One region of the Lysinibacillus sp. IITD104 genome, then DNA from elsewhere that is predicted to be linked to it. Evidence: riboswitches for the same ligand, from Rfam matches in the RefSeq annotation. Region 1 holds a riboswitch; each other region holds the start of a gene.
What was found. Region 1 has a riboswitch for S-adenosylmethionine ahead of V1L66_RS03165 (bifunctional homocysteine S-methyltransferase/methylenetetrahydrofolate reductase). Riboswitches for the same ligand answer to the same signal wherever they lie in the genome.
Positions count from the first base shown of each region.

Region 2: another riboswitch for S-adenosylmethionine. It lies ahead of metA (homoserine O-succinyltransferase); the one in region 1 lies ahead of V1L66_RS03165 (bifunctional homocysteine S-methyltransferase/methylenetetrahydrofolate reductase).
Region 3: another riboswitch for S-adenosylmethionine. It lies ahead of metK (methionine adenosyltransferase); the one in region 1 lies ahead of V1L66_RS03165 (bifunctional homocysteine S-methyltransferase/methylenetetrahydrofolate reductase).
Region 4: another riboswitch for S-adenosylmethionine. It lies ahead of V1L66_RS01775 (cyclase family protein); the one in region 1 lies ahead of V1L66_RS03165 (bifunctional homocysteine S-methyltransferase/methylenetetrahydrofolate reductase).

Region 1 covers NZ_JBAHYH020000001.1:616,106-619,298, forward strand. The annotation lists gene V1L66_RS03160 (protoporphyrinogen oxidase) at 121-1,515, shown strand; SAM riboswitch class I at 1,615-1,715, shown strand; gene V1L66_RS03165 (bifunctional homocysteine S-methyltransferase/methylenetetrahydrofolate reductase) at 1,805-3,193, shown strand, end outside.
Region 2 covers NZ_JBAHYH020000001.1:2,186,473-2,189,665, forward strand. The annotation lists gene V1L66_RS11105 (hypothetical protein) at 1-430, shown strand, start outside; gene V1L66_RS11110 (hypothetical protein) at 569-1,198, shown strand; SAM riboswitch class I at 1,701-1,812, shown strand; gene metA (homoserine O-succinyltransferase) at 1,935-2,870, shown strand; gene V1L66_RS11120 (endospore germination permease) at 2,910-3,193, opposite strand, start outside.
Region 3 covers NZ_JBAHYH020000001.1:1,183,447-1,186,639, forward strand. The annotation lists gene pckA (phosphoenolpyruvate carboxykinase (ATP)) at 1-502, opposite strand, end outside; SAM riboswitch class I at 892-1,010, shown strand; gene metK (methionine adenosyltransferase) at 1,269-2,465, shown strand; gene V1L66_RS06115 (gamma carbonic anhydrase family protein) at 2,645-3,157, opposite strand.
Region 4 covers NZ_JBAHYH020000001.1:346,113-349,305, reverse strand. The annotation lists gene V1L66_RS01785 (helix-turn-helix domain-containing protein) at 1-759, shown strand, start outside; gene V1L66_RS01780 (hypothetical protein) at 882-1,280, shown strand; SAM riboswitch class I at 1,362-1,468, shown strand; gene V1L66_RS01775 (cyclase family protein) at 1,556-2,293, shown strand; gene V1L66_RS01770 (DedA family protein) at 2,324-2,920, opposite strand; gene V1L66_RS01765 (Cof-type HAD-IIB family hydrolase) at 2,982-3,193, opposite strand, start outside.

The DNA of each region.
Region 1 (3,193 bases):
AGGAGGGCTATTTCGCTGATGAAATAGCTCTATTTTTGCTAAATTTGTAAAGGGTTTAACGTAATTTTCAATGAAAAAAAGATTATACTGTAGAAAGAACGAATAATAGGGGCGGTTACTATGAAAACAGTTGTTGTTTTAGGCGGCGGTATTACAGGACTATGTACAATGCATTATTTGCAACGTCAAGTGAAGGAACATAATTTAGATGTTCGTCTAGTACTTATAGAAAAAAATACATATTTAGGAGGCAAATTATATTCGGCACATGAACAAGGTTTCATCATGGAAACAGGTGCTGATTCTATTGTAGCGCGTCACCAAGGTGTTATGGAACTTGTACAGGAGCTTGATTTTGAAGCGGAACTAGTCTACAACGAAACAGGTATTTCTTATATTTATACGAATAATGAGTTACACGCTATTCCAGCAGATTCAACTTTTGGAATACCGATGAGTTTGACATCCTTAGAGGAAAGTACACTCATTTCCGAGCAAGGGAAAAAAGAAGCGTTGAAGGATTTAACATTACCTAACGATCGCTTCACAAAGGAAAGTTCAATCGGTGAATTTTTAACTTACTATTTAGGAGAGGAACTGGTGAAAAATCAAATTGCACCAGTCCTTGCAGGTGTTTATTCGGGAGATTTACATCAGCTTTCTATTGGCTCTACTTTACCGTATCTGATTGATTATAAGAATGATTATGGAAGTATTATTAGAGGCTTTGATGCGAATCGTGAGCAATTTGTTAAAGCAGCGAACAAAAAATTTATATCCTTTAAAAATGGTTTATCTTCTTTAATTGATCGACTTGAACAAACATTATCCGATGTAGAAATCATCAAGGGCGTTACTACTCTAAATGTTAAAAAACAAGATAAGAACTATACAATTTCCTTAGCCAATGGTGAAATTATTGAGTCAGAATATGTCGTTTTAGCATTACCAAACGATACTGTCCAAAATCTACTACAGGATGAATCTTTAAATCGCTATTTTGACCAATTTACGACAGCGTCAGCGATTACTATTTATTTAGGTTTTGATGTGCCGGACTCTAGATTACCAGCAGATGGAACGGGCTATATTGTTTCCCATAATTCAGACGTTACTTGTAATGCAGCTACTTGGACTAGTCGCAAATGGAAGCATACATCGAAAGAAAATAAATTACTTTTGCGACTCTTTTATAAGAGCATCAATCCAGCCTATGAGCAACTACGTGCCATGACGGATGAAGAATTGGCAGCAGTTGCTTTAGAAGATGTGAGAAAGAGCCTAGGAATAGAAGAACAGCCAACCGTTGTAAATGTAACAAAATGGATTGATCAAATGCCTAAATATGATCTAGCGCATCGTGAAGCATTACAAGGGTTACTACATGAATTACATGAAAAATATCCAAATTTATCCATTGCTGGGTGCTCATATTTTGGCGTAGGTATTGGTGCTTGCATTCAAAATGGGAAAAAAATTGGTGAAGAGCTTGCAAAGGAACTTGCCAATTTCTAAGGTTTTAAGTGGAAAAAAACTTTCTTATGTGAAATAGTCTTGACTCATTCGTCAGTAAACGATATGATTCTTTTAATTATTTAAAAAATTCATACTTAATTCTTATCAAGAGAAGCAGAGGGACTGGCCCATTGAAGCTTCAGCAACCAACTTTATTGTCAGGTGCTAAATCCAGAAGACCGTTGAGTCGAAGATGAGAAGGAACAACAATGATGAATCGTTAAAGCCTTCTTTTTTTATGAAAGAGGGCTTTTTATTATATAGAGACATAGGAAGAGAGGCTAGTTTTATGGGATTGCTTGAAAAGTTAAAAACGCATGTATTGACAGCGGACGGTGCAATAGGCACAGTGCTATATGGCTATGGATTGGAGTATTGCCATGAGGAAATGAATGTTCAGAGACCCGAGTTAATTGAGAAGATTCATAGAGAATATATTGCGGCTGGTGCTGACATCATTCAAACGAATACGTACGGTGCAAATGCCATCAAATTAGCTCGCTATGGATTAGAATCACGTGTCCAACAGTTTAATGAAGCAGCTATTACCATTGCAAAACGAGCAGCGGCAGATGGCGGTCAATTTGTCTTAGGAACAATTGGAGGTATTCGGGGAATTCGTAAAAGTGATGCAACCTTGGATGAAATATTAGCGACTATTGAAGAACAAGCAAGTGTCTTACTGGCAGGGAATCCAGATGGTCTTTTACTCGAAACCTATTATGATTTTGAAGAATTATCAGCAACCTTAAAGATGCTACGAGAAAAAACAAATTTGCCAATTATTGCACAAGTTTCTATGCATGAGCCTGGTGTTTTACAAAATGGGATGTCTTTAAATAATGCTCTCCATGAGCTTGAAGCCCTCGGTGCAGATATTGTTGGCGTCAATTGTCGACTAGGTCCTCACCATACAATTCTAGCATTTGAAGGTGTAGAACTTCCTAATAAGGCATTCATGTCTGCCTATCCGAATGCGTCACTTCTTGACTTAGAGGATGGACGTGTCGTTTATGAGTCAGAAGCTGATTATTTTGGTCGAGCAGCTGTTGAATTACGTGACCAAGGTGTACGTTTAATCGGGGGCTGCTGTGGTACTACACCCAAACATATTGCAGCAGCAAAGAAGTATTTAGAAGAGTTATCACCGGTTCAGGAGAAGCATGCGAAACCTGAAAAGATTGAGATTGTACGTGAAGCGGAGCCACCAAAGTATGAGCCTCTTCATGAAAAAGTAAAACGTGAACGCTCTGTCATAGTAGAGTTGGATACGCCTAGACATTTAGAGATTGATGGATTCCTTGAAGGAGCAAAGCAATTGTATGATGCAGGTGCAGATGTAGTCATGATGGCAGACAATTCACTGGCCTCACCACGGATTAGCAATATTGCAATGGGAGCATTGTTGAAGAGTACACATGGTGTACGCCCACTAACACATATTACATGTCGAGACCGTAACTTAATTGGTCTTCAATCGCATTTAATGGGTCTAAATGCTTTAGGTATTCATGATGTGTTGGCTGTTACGGGTGATCCAACGAAAGTGGGAGACTTCCCAGGTGCGACAAGTGTTTATGATGTATCTTCGATGGAGCTGATCCAATTAATTAAGCAGTTAAATGAAGGGGTTTCCTTCTCAGGTAAACCACTTCGTAAAAAAGCAAATTTTTCAGTT
Region 2 (3,193 bases), 1.6 Mb from region 1:
GGACTATACAACTATCAATAATCCTAATAACGTGTATATGGTTACGTCAGACGTTTTAACAATGCGTGGTGGTAAATACAAGGCAACCTTAGAGTATTGCAACTATTCAATTGTAGAATGGAAAACAGAAAAAGTTTTAATAGGCAAAGATTCTTTAGGTAGACCTGTATATGAAGAACAACAAGTAAAAGTTGGGGAGATACCATGTATTTTACGATATAAAGACATGACGTATACAACCAATGATAGCATTAATCTAACTAAACCTATTTATCAGATTACAGTTAGGGACAGTGACGCAAGCCGTAAAAATTTTAAATTGAATGAAAATACATATGGCGATGTAAAAATTTATGATACAACCTATCGTATTATTGACGTAGATTACAGTAAAAAGGGAATTATCAATATCCGATTAGAAAAACGTTGACAAATGCACGATACCCCAAATTGTTTATTTCGCTTGCTACCTTATCATATTTCACACGCCCATAAAAATAGTTGTTCCCTTATACCTCTTTTATTAGTAATATGTAACTAAAATAGATAATATGGGGTGTTAGATTAAATGTGGCCATTAATATTATTGGTAATTTTAATAATTTTATTTATTATATGGTATATCACAATATTTTCTAAGGGGAAAAATGAAGTTAAAGAGATAGAAAATAATATAAGAATGACGCTTGATGAAGTTGGTATAAAAGATGATGCTTACTGGTCAAGTCGTGATTTATTAGTTGATAGGATGGTACTTTCAATTAATGAAATTACAGAAGAAGTAATCATTGTGAAAATACCTAAATTATCGAAAGAGTACAGGCAACCTGATGTACAAAAAATAAAATTTCAAGAAATTATAGAGGTAAAAGTTATTTCTAACTCTAATACAGTAACGTCAACGTCTAGGGTATCACAGGTAGGCGGTGCATTAGTTGGTGGCGTATTAGCGGGTGGTGTTGGTGCATTAATAGGTGGATTGAGTGGACAAACAAAGTCTAAAGAAACTATTAAGGATATAAAACTTGAAATTGTGGTAAATAATATTTCAAATCCTATTATTGAAGTTCCGTTTTATGAGACAAAAATATCTGAATTAAAATCAGGAACACCGAAGTATGAGCAAATTATCAAAGAAATTAATCTTTGGTATAGGAAGTTTACAGTGATATTACACAAACAATCTACACTAAAATGATTAGGTTGTTTATTTAATAAAATTGATTGATTTTGATATTTATAGGCGTTACTATTAAATGGATAATGTGCTTAATTTTCACTGTTTCAACTTCTTTCCTTTTTGTGGAATAGAAATGAAATGACTACAGTATTTTGCTGTAGTCTTTTTTTCTTTCATGAAATAAATATCCTTTTTTTACTTAAATTAAAAATTTTAACTTAATTTATTTATATACACTTCTTTTTTTCAGAAGTATGAGTTATAATGAAGATTACATAGATTTTATAAGAAGTGGAATAAACAAATAGGCAAATGTAATACTCCCATACTAAAACTAGTTAGATTCATACAATATTTCATAATTACGGCATGTTTACCATAAATTTTAAATGTAGAAACACCACATATAGCAAGCTTAGTGTACATCAAATGAGCAAGGAACATGCACATGAATCACAAAATATTCTATGAATTATTGATATTCTAACTAGTTCGTGTTACAATTCAAGATAATTAAATAATCTTATCAAGAGAAGCTGAGGGATTTGGCCCGATGACGCTTCAGCAACCTCTAACAATTGTTAGAAAGGTGCTAATTCCAGCAAAGGATTTTTTCCTTTGAGAGATAAGAGTGGACGTGAAAAAATCCTTCTCATTCTATCTCGTATGGAATGAGGAGGATTTTTTAATTTCGTTGCATTCTACGCAAGCAAGGTTTGCTAAAAGAGAGTGATTATAGAGAGGGGAAAGCAAGATGCCAATTAATATTCCGAAAAATTTACCAGCTGGAGAACATTTACGTGAGGAAAAAATCTTCGTCATGGAAGAGGATCGTGCGAAAACACAGCAAATCCGTCCATTAAATATATTAATTTTAAATTTAATGCCTGAAAAAGAAAAAACAGAGCTCCAATTACTACGTTTATTAGGAAATACACCATTACAGGTGAATATTACCTTTTTAAATACGGCCACACATGAGTCGAAAAATGTGAGTAAATCCCATTTGCAGCTATTTTACACAACGTTTAACCAGATTCGTCATCGACGCTATGATGGTATGATAATTACTGGTGCGCCAGTAGAGAAAATGGCTTTTGAAGAGGTTAACTATTGGCAGGAAATTTCAGAAATTATGGATTGGTCTAAAAAGAATGTGACATCCGTGCTACATATTTGTTGGGGGGCACAGGCTGCATTGTATCACCATTATGGCATTGGGAAGGTCGAGCTTTCTGCTAAATGCTCAGGCGTCTACTCCCATGTGATTACAGATTTAACAGTGGATTTGGTACGAGGCTTTAGTGATTTATTTACTGCGCCGCACTCTCGCTATACATCTGTTTCGATTGACGAGGTTCGCAATCATCCCGATCTACGACTATTATCTTACTCAGAGGATGCAGGGGTATTTATTGTACAATCAAAAGATAATAAAAATATTATGATTACGGGGCATCTAGAGTATGATGCGACAACACTAGCCGATGAATACAGTCGCGATGTGGCGAAGGGCATAGATATCGCCGTTCCTGTAAACTACTTCCCGAATGACGATCCAACACAAGTGCCGATGAATACATGGCGTGCCCATACCCATTTATTATTCTCTAACTGGTTGAACTACTATGTTTACCAAGAAACACCATATGAATGGGATTTTGTAGATGAAATCGAATATCATATTTAATTAATAAAAAGTCTAATTTCTTTTCTAGCGTAGAAGAAATTAGACTTTTTGATTGTCATTTTTTGTTTCCTGCTGAGGTGTTTCATTATTTTGAGCCTTGGACTTGCGGTTTCGAATGACTGCTACAATCAGCAAAAGTATAGGTAATAAAATGGTGAAAATAAAGGAAAAGATTGGCCAAATTTCATTATTATAATTAGTGGAATGCACAATATCTGGATGTACTATTTGGGAAAGTCCAATGACAATGATACCCATCGGTAAAATAAGTGGACGATGATCCTTGATTTTCAAAATTTGTGCAAGGCCCACAACGGTCGTAT
Region 3 (3,193 bases), 570 kb from region 1:
CAACCGCAGGATCTGCTTTAAAGTTCGGAGCTGAGATGACAGTGAAGTCGGCAACATGAGAAGCTAATTCATCTGCTGTTGGACGGATAAATAATTGATGAGCAAAAAGATTGTGCCATGCGTATTCATTAATAACTTGAATGCTTAATTGTGAATCTTTGTCAGCACCTGCAAAGCCTTTGAATACGAATAACTCGTCACGTTCTTTTAAATATTTTATTACTTTTACATATAGGTTATCGAACACTTCAGAAGAAATTGGTTGGTTGACTTTACCCCAGTCAATTTGATCTTTTGTGCTTTCTTCTTCTACCGTATATTTATCTTTAGGTGAACGACCAGTGTATTTGCCAGTTTCTGCACGAACTGCGCCATCTACTGTTAACATTGCTTCACCACGAGATGTAGCTTTTTCTGCTAATTGTGGTACTGAAAGTTGAACATTAATGTTACCGCCGTTTAATAATTCCTTCAGTTCGTTTGCAATTTCTACTGAATTCATCGATTAAATACCATCCTTTTTTATAGTATTCCCTTGATTTAGAGGGATTTTTTCTTAATTTCAAAAATAGTATAACACAATTGCTTAAATAATCTATACTAATTAAGAAATTATTTTAGAGTTTTTACCACTTTTCAATAAACTGACAAAAAATAATGTTTTTCGAGTAGAATACCATCAATCCTACTGTAATTAGGCATGAAAATTGAGCCACACATATGTTACCACAAGTAGCTAGGTATGTTGTAGGGATTAATTTGCTTCTATTTACATCATCATCCAAGTATGAAAAGTTTTTGTGTAATAGGTTCTTTCCTTTCTATACAGTAATACATAAGAAAATATTTGACAACGTTCGACCTTTTGAGTAACATGAAATTGAACGGATACTCTTATCCCGAGCTGGTGGAGGGTCAGGCCCTGTGAAACCCGGCAACCTGCATGAACTATTTCACGACATGCGCTGGTGCCAACCTGATGCAAGGGAACATCCCTTGAACGATAAGAGTGAAAGGTTACGCAGTCATTATTCCTTTCCTCATGTAAAGTAACGTGAGAAAAGGATTTTTTTATTGTTAAAAATCAATGTAAAGGTAAGTATATGTAGTTCTTTCCTTATTATAATGACGGATCTTTCGAAATCCTCGTGTTAAAAGCAGCAGTAACGGCTTGAGAGTTCAATCCTTAGGAGCGGACTTGACATGGGTAATGAGTACCGTATTCATACACAACTACTTATTGTAAGAGTATTTAGGAGGAAAACCAAATGACAAACCGTCGACTGTTTACATCAGAGAGTGTAACAGAAGGACATCCAGATAAGATTTGTGACCAAATCTCGGATGCCATTTTAGATGCTATTTTAGCAGAAGATCCAAATGCGCGTGTAGCATGTGAAACAACTGTAACAACAGGATTAGTATTAGTAGCAGGAGAAATTACAACTTCTACTTATGTTGATATTAAAGGTATCGTTCGTGATACTGTAGCAGAAATTGGCTATACACGTGGTAAATATGGCTTCGATGCAGAAAACTTAGCGGTGCTTGTGGCGATTGGTGAACAATCACCTGATATTGCACAGGGTGTTGATCAGGCATTAGAGGCACGTGAAGGCTCTATGACAGATGCTGATATTGAAGCAATCGGTGCTGGTGACCAAGGCTTAATGTTTGGCTATGCATGTAATGAAACACCAGAGCTTATGCCATTACCAATTAGCTTGGCTCACAAATTAGCACGCCGTTTAACAGAAGTACGTAAATCAGGTGAACTTGCCTATTTACGTCCTGATGGTAAAACGCAGGTAACGATTGAATATGATGACAATAATGTACCCGTTCGCGTGGATACAATTGTTATTTCAACACAGCATGATGAAGAAGCAACACTTGAACAAATTCAAGCGGATTTAAAAGAATTTGTTATTGCACCCGTTGTACCGAGTGAATTATTAGATACTAACACTAAATACTTCATCAACCCAACTGGCCGTTTCGTAATTGGTGGACCAAAAGGCGATGCTGGATTAACAGGACGTAAAATCATTGTTGATACATACGGTGGTTATGCACGTCACGGTGGTGGTGCCTTCTCAGGTAAGGATGCAACCAAGGTAGACCGCTCAGCAGCATATGCGGCACGTTATGTAGCAAAAAACATCGTAGCAGCTGGCTTAGCAGAGCGTGCTGAAGTACAACTTGCCTATGCGATTGGCGTTGCTCAGCCTGTTTCCATTGCTGTCGATACATTTGGCACAGGTAGAGTAAAAGAAAGCGAGATCGTTGAATGGGTACGCGAGCTATTCGATTTACGCCCAGCAGGTATTATTAAAATGCTTGATCTTCGTCGTCCAATTTATAAACAAACTGCTGCGTATGGACATTTTGGTCGTACAGATTTAAATGTACCATGGGAGCAAATTGATAAAGCCGACGCACTACGAGAAAAAGCACGTTTATAAACTATTGAACTAAAGTAATGAAGTCATTAGAAAATTATTCTAATGTATTAATAAACAAAGGAGCAACATTGCTCCTTTTGTTTTTTTTACAAAAATACCTCGCTAGGATTCGTGAACATATTCGGTACACGAAAACGCGAGGGATTTTTTCGTTAGTATTGATTTTTTGTGTAGGTTATTTATTTCTGAAGTGATTTATAATATTGACCTTTTTCTGCGTATTCTCGTACGATGCGTTCCATATCCTCTTTATCTTCAGCATTTAATTCTCGGACAACTTTTGCTGGACGACCTAATGCTAAACTATTTGGAGGAATGACTTTACCAGGAGGTACTAGGCTTCCAGCTCCAATAAATGCACCTTCTCCAATCTCAGCTCCGTCTAAAATAATGGATCCCATACCAATTAAGGCATTTTTGCGAATTGTACAACTATGTAAAGTGACTTGGTGTCCAACTGTTACCTCATCTTCAATAATGAGCGGATATTTTGGGCTTTGGTGTAAACAGCAAAGATCCTGAATACTGACACGTTTACCGATAATCGTTGGGGAAACATCACCACGAATAACCGTATTAAACCAAATGGTTGTTTCGGCGCCAATTGTTACGTCGCCCGTAACAGTTGCGTAATCAGCAATGAAAACAGACGGATCGATCTTTGGCGTTTTATCTTTAAATGGATAAATCATGAAAATCGCCTCTTTTCTTTCTATAATGTAGTATTA
Region 4 (3,193 bases), 270 kb from region 1:
GAAGATTTCTTTGTTGCCCTTGGGATTACGCCAATTGCTCAATTCAGTCATTCAAAATGGGGAAAACAAGACTATTTAGGTCTACAGGAAGTGCCAGATATCGATGTACAAAATAGAGAAATGGATCGACTCCTTTACTATAAGCCAACTTTAATTATGCTAGATTCTGGTGTAGAGCGTTGGGAATCCTTTCCGCATTTAAATGAGGTAGCCCCCATCTGCCATCTCTCACACCCTGGTGAGAATTGGCAATCTACGTTATTTAAAATTGCTGATCTAACAGGAAAAACCTCCTTGATACAAGACGTAATCCTACAATATGAAGATAAAGTACAACAAGCAAAAGGAATTCTTAGTAAATCCGTTTATGGGCAAAGTGTGGCATTTCTCCGTATTTCAGCCATTGGCATCACTCTATACGCTGGTCCTGAGTGTGGCTATACGGGCCCCATTTTATATCATGACTTAGGTTTAATGCCCCATTCACTAGTATGTCGTATTCCGCCCAATCAACGTAAAGCCCAACTGACATTTGATCGATTGATGCAATTAGATGCTGATCATTTATTTATTACATTTGATAAACAACATTCCATTCATGAGAATGAAGAACGTGCTATTTTAAAAACACCTACTTGGAAAAACCTAGAAGCAGTTAAAACCAACTGTGTCTATGAAATAGACTTTTTAACATGGATGAATTATGGCATTTTATCACATAGTAAAAAAATTGATGATGTCTTGGATGTACTTGGCTAAAAAGGAAGCTCACTTTAGCTTCCTTTTTAAATGTTTAGGACAAACATTGTATTGTAAATAACACCGAAAGTCGTTTGGCTACATAAGATAAGATATCAGGCTATAGGATAGGAGGAATGATCTTGTATTACAATCCTTATCCGTATTTTGTTCATCCCTATCATTATCCAACATCGCCAATTGCAAATCATTTTGTCGTTAGACCCTTTTCTCAACATCTAGCAATGCCGACCAATAATCCTTTTCCACCTGTCGATACACACAAATTAAAAGCTTCAGCAACACGGATAAAGGCGATGATGCAGCAAGCTCAATTACTTACGGATAAAATAGATAGCTCCCAACAATTCGCACATGATTTAATGAATGCTGCTCAACTTTCAAATAAAACAGAGGTTGAAAAATTAATCACATCAACAGGCATTACGATGAAATTTGAAACGAACTATACACCAGACAGTTTTAGAATACGTCTTATTGATAATGATTGTTGTGGAGTCACCTTGAATTTGAATTGGTGAAAATTCCTAGTGAACTTGTAAACTATAAAAAACTATGCTAAAGTGTTTGTATTGTTATTTCTGAAAATTCTTATATTACTTTTCTTATCAAGAGAGACGGAGGGATTGGCCCGATGAAGTCTCAGCAACCAGCTAAACAGTATGGTGCTAATTCCAATTGGCAAAATGATCAGCCTTGAAGATGAGAAGAACTACCGTTGTTTCAGCAGGAGTCCTCTTCTATAAGGGGACTCCTTTTTATGTACCACTATTTTTAACAGAAAGCAGGGAAATCGATGTCTAATGAACTTTTACAAGCATTGCAATTATTAAAATCGAAACAGTGGGTTGACTTAACACATACATTCGGCCCAAATTCACCACATTTTTTTATGTTTGAGGACGCTAAATTTGAAACGTTATTCTCTCATAAGGATGGCTTCTTCGCCCAACAATTTACGTTCCCCGGTCAATATGGCACACATATCGACCCACCCATTCATTTTGTGCGAGATACTCGCTACTTAGAAGAATTAGAGCTAAAAGAGCTTGTTCTCCCCCTTGTTGTCATTGATAAATCACAAGAGGCTGCAAGCAACCATGACTTTGCATTAAGTGTTGAAGATATTCTTGATTTTGAGGACAAGCATGGAGAAATTGAAGCAGGAACATTTGTAGCATTACGTACAGATTGGAGTAAGCGCTGGCCAGATAAAGAAGCTTTCAGTAATAAGGATGCAGATGGACATAACCATATCCCTGGCTGGGGTTTAGAAGCTTTACAGTTTTTACTAAAAGAACGCAAGGTAAGCGCAATTGGTCATGAAACATTCGATACGGACTCTGCCGCCGATTTTCGTAAAAATGGCAAGCTAGATGGTGAATATTTCGTACTTGAACAAGACACCTATCAAATTGAGCTAATGACAAATTTGGACAAGCTACCTGCGAAAGGCGCTATCATCTTCAATATCGTACCTAAGCCAGAAAAAGCATCTGGCTTCCCTGTGCGCTCATTTGCTATTTTGCCATAACATAAAAGTCGGTATAGCGTATACCGACTTTTATGTTTGTCCATTTCTTTTTTTGAATAGAAAGTAAGCAATGAGCATCCCTACAATAAATAAAAGGATAAGATAGATACTATAATGAGTCAGATAGTATCCAACAAATCGCCATTTCTCTCCAAGCATCTTTCCTAATGATATAAATGTGAACGTCCAGATAAATGCCCCTGTATAGGCAAAAAGCGCAAACTTTCTATAAGGATAATTATTAATAGCCGCAATATACGCTGTCAAATGACGTACCCCGGGGATAAAATAGCCAATTAATAATAGGGTAGGTCCTATTTTTGTAAACATCTTTTTCGTAAAGTCAATTTTTTGCTCTGTAATATGAATTTTAGGCCCATATTTCTGCAATAACGGTAAGCCAAAACGATAACCAATATAGTAGCTTAAGGTAATGCCTCCAACCGCACCAATCATTGCACTGACTAAAGCAGGAATATGTTCAAGACTTTCTCGGTAAACACTATAGCCTACATAAGTTAGAAACACCTCATCAGGAAGTGGCACCCCTACAATACCTCCAATTAGAATCACGATAATTCCAAAGTATCCGTAATGTTCAATTAGAGACTGCACGTGATGTGCCATAAATCATCCCACCTAAAATTTATTAAAATCTACCTGCTATATATAGTGTAGCCTCAGTGCTCTAAATGACTTGAAGCTGACGTAAAGCAAAATCGATACCGTTATCAGTAGATTTCTTTGTAACAAAATTGGCAGCACTTTTTAGAGCTGTGCTTCCATTCCCCATGGCAATTCCTAATCCTACATACTCCAACATGTCAATATCATTATCCCCATCCCCAAAAGCAATCGCATTCTCAGGGTCGATGTTAAAATGATCCAGTACAGCTTTAA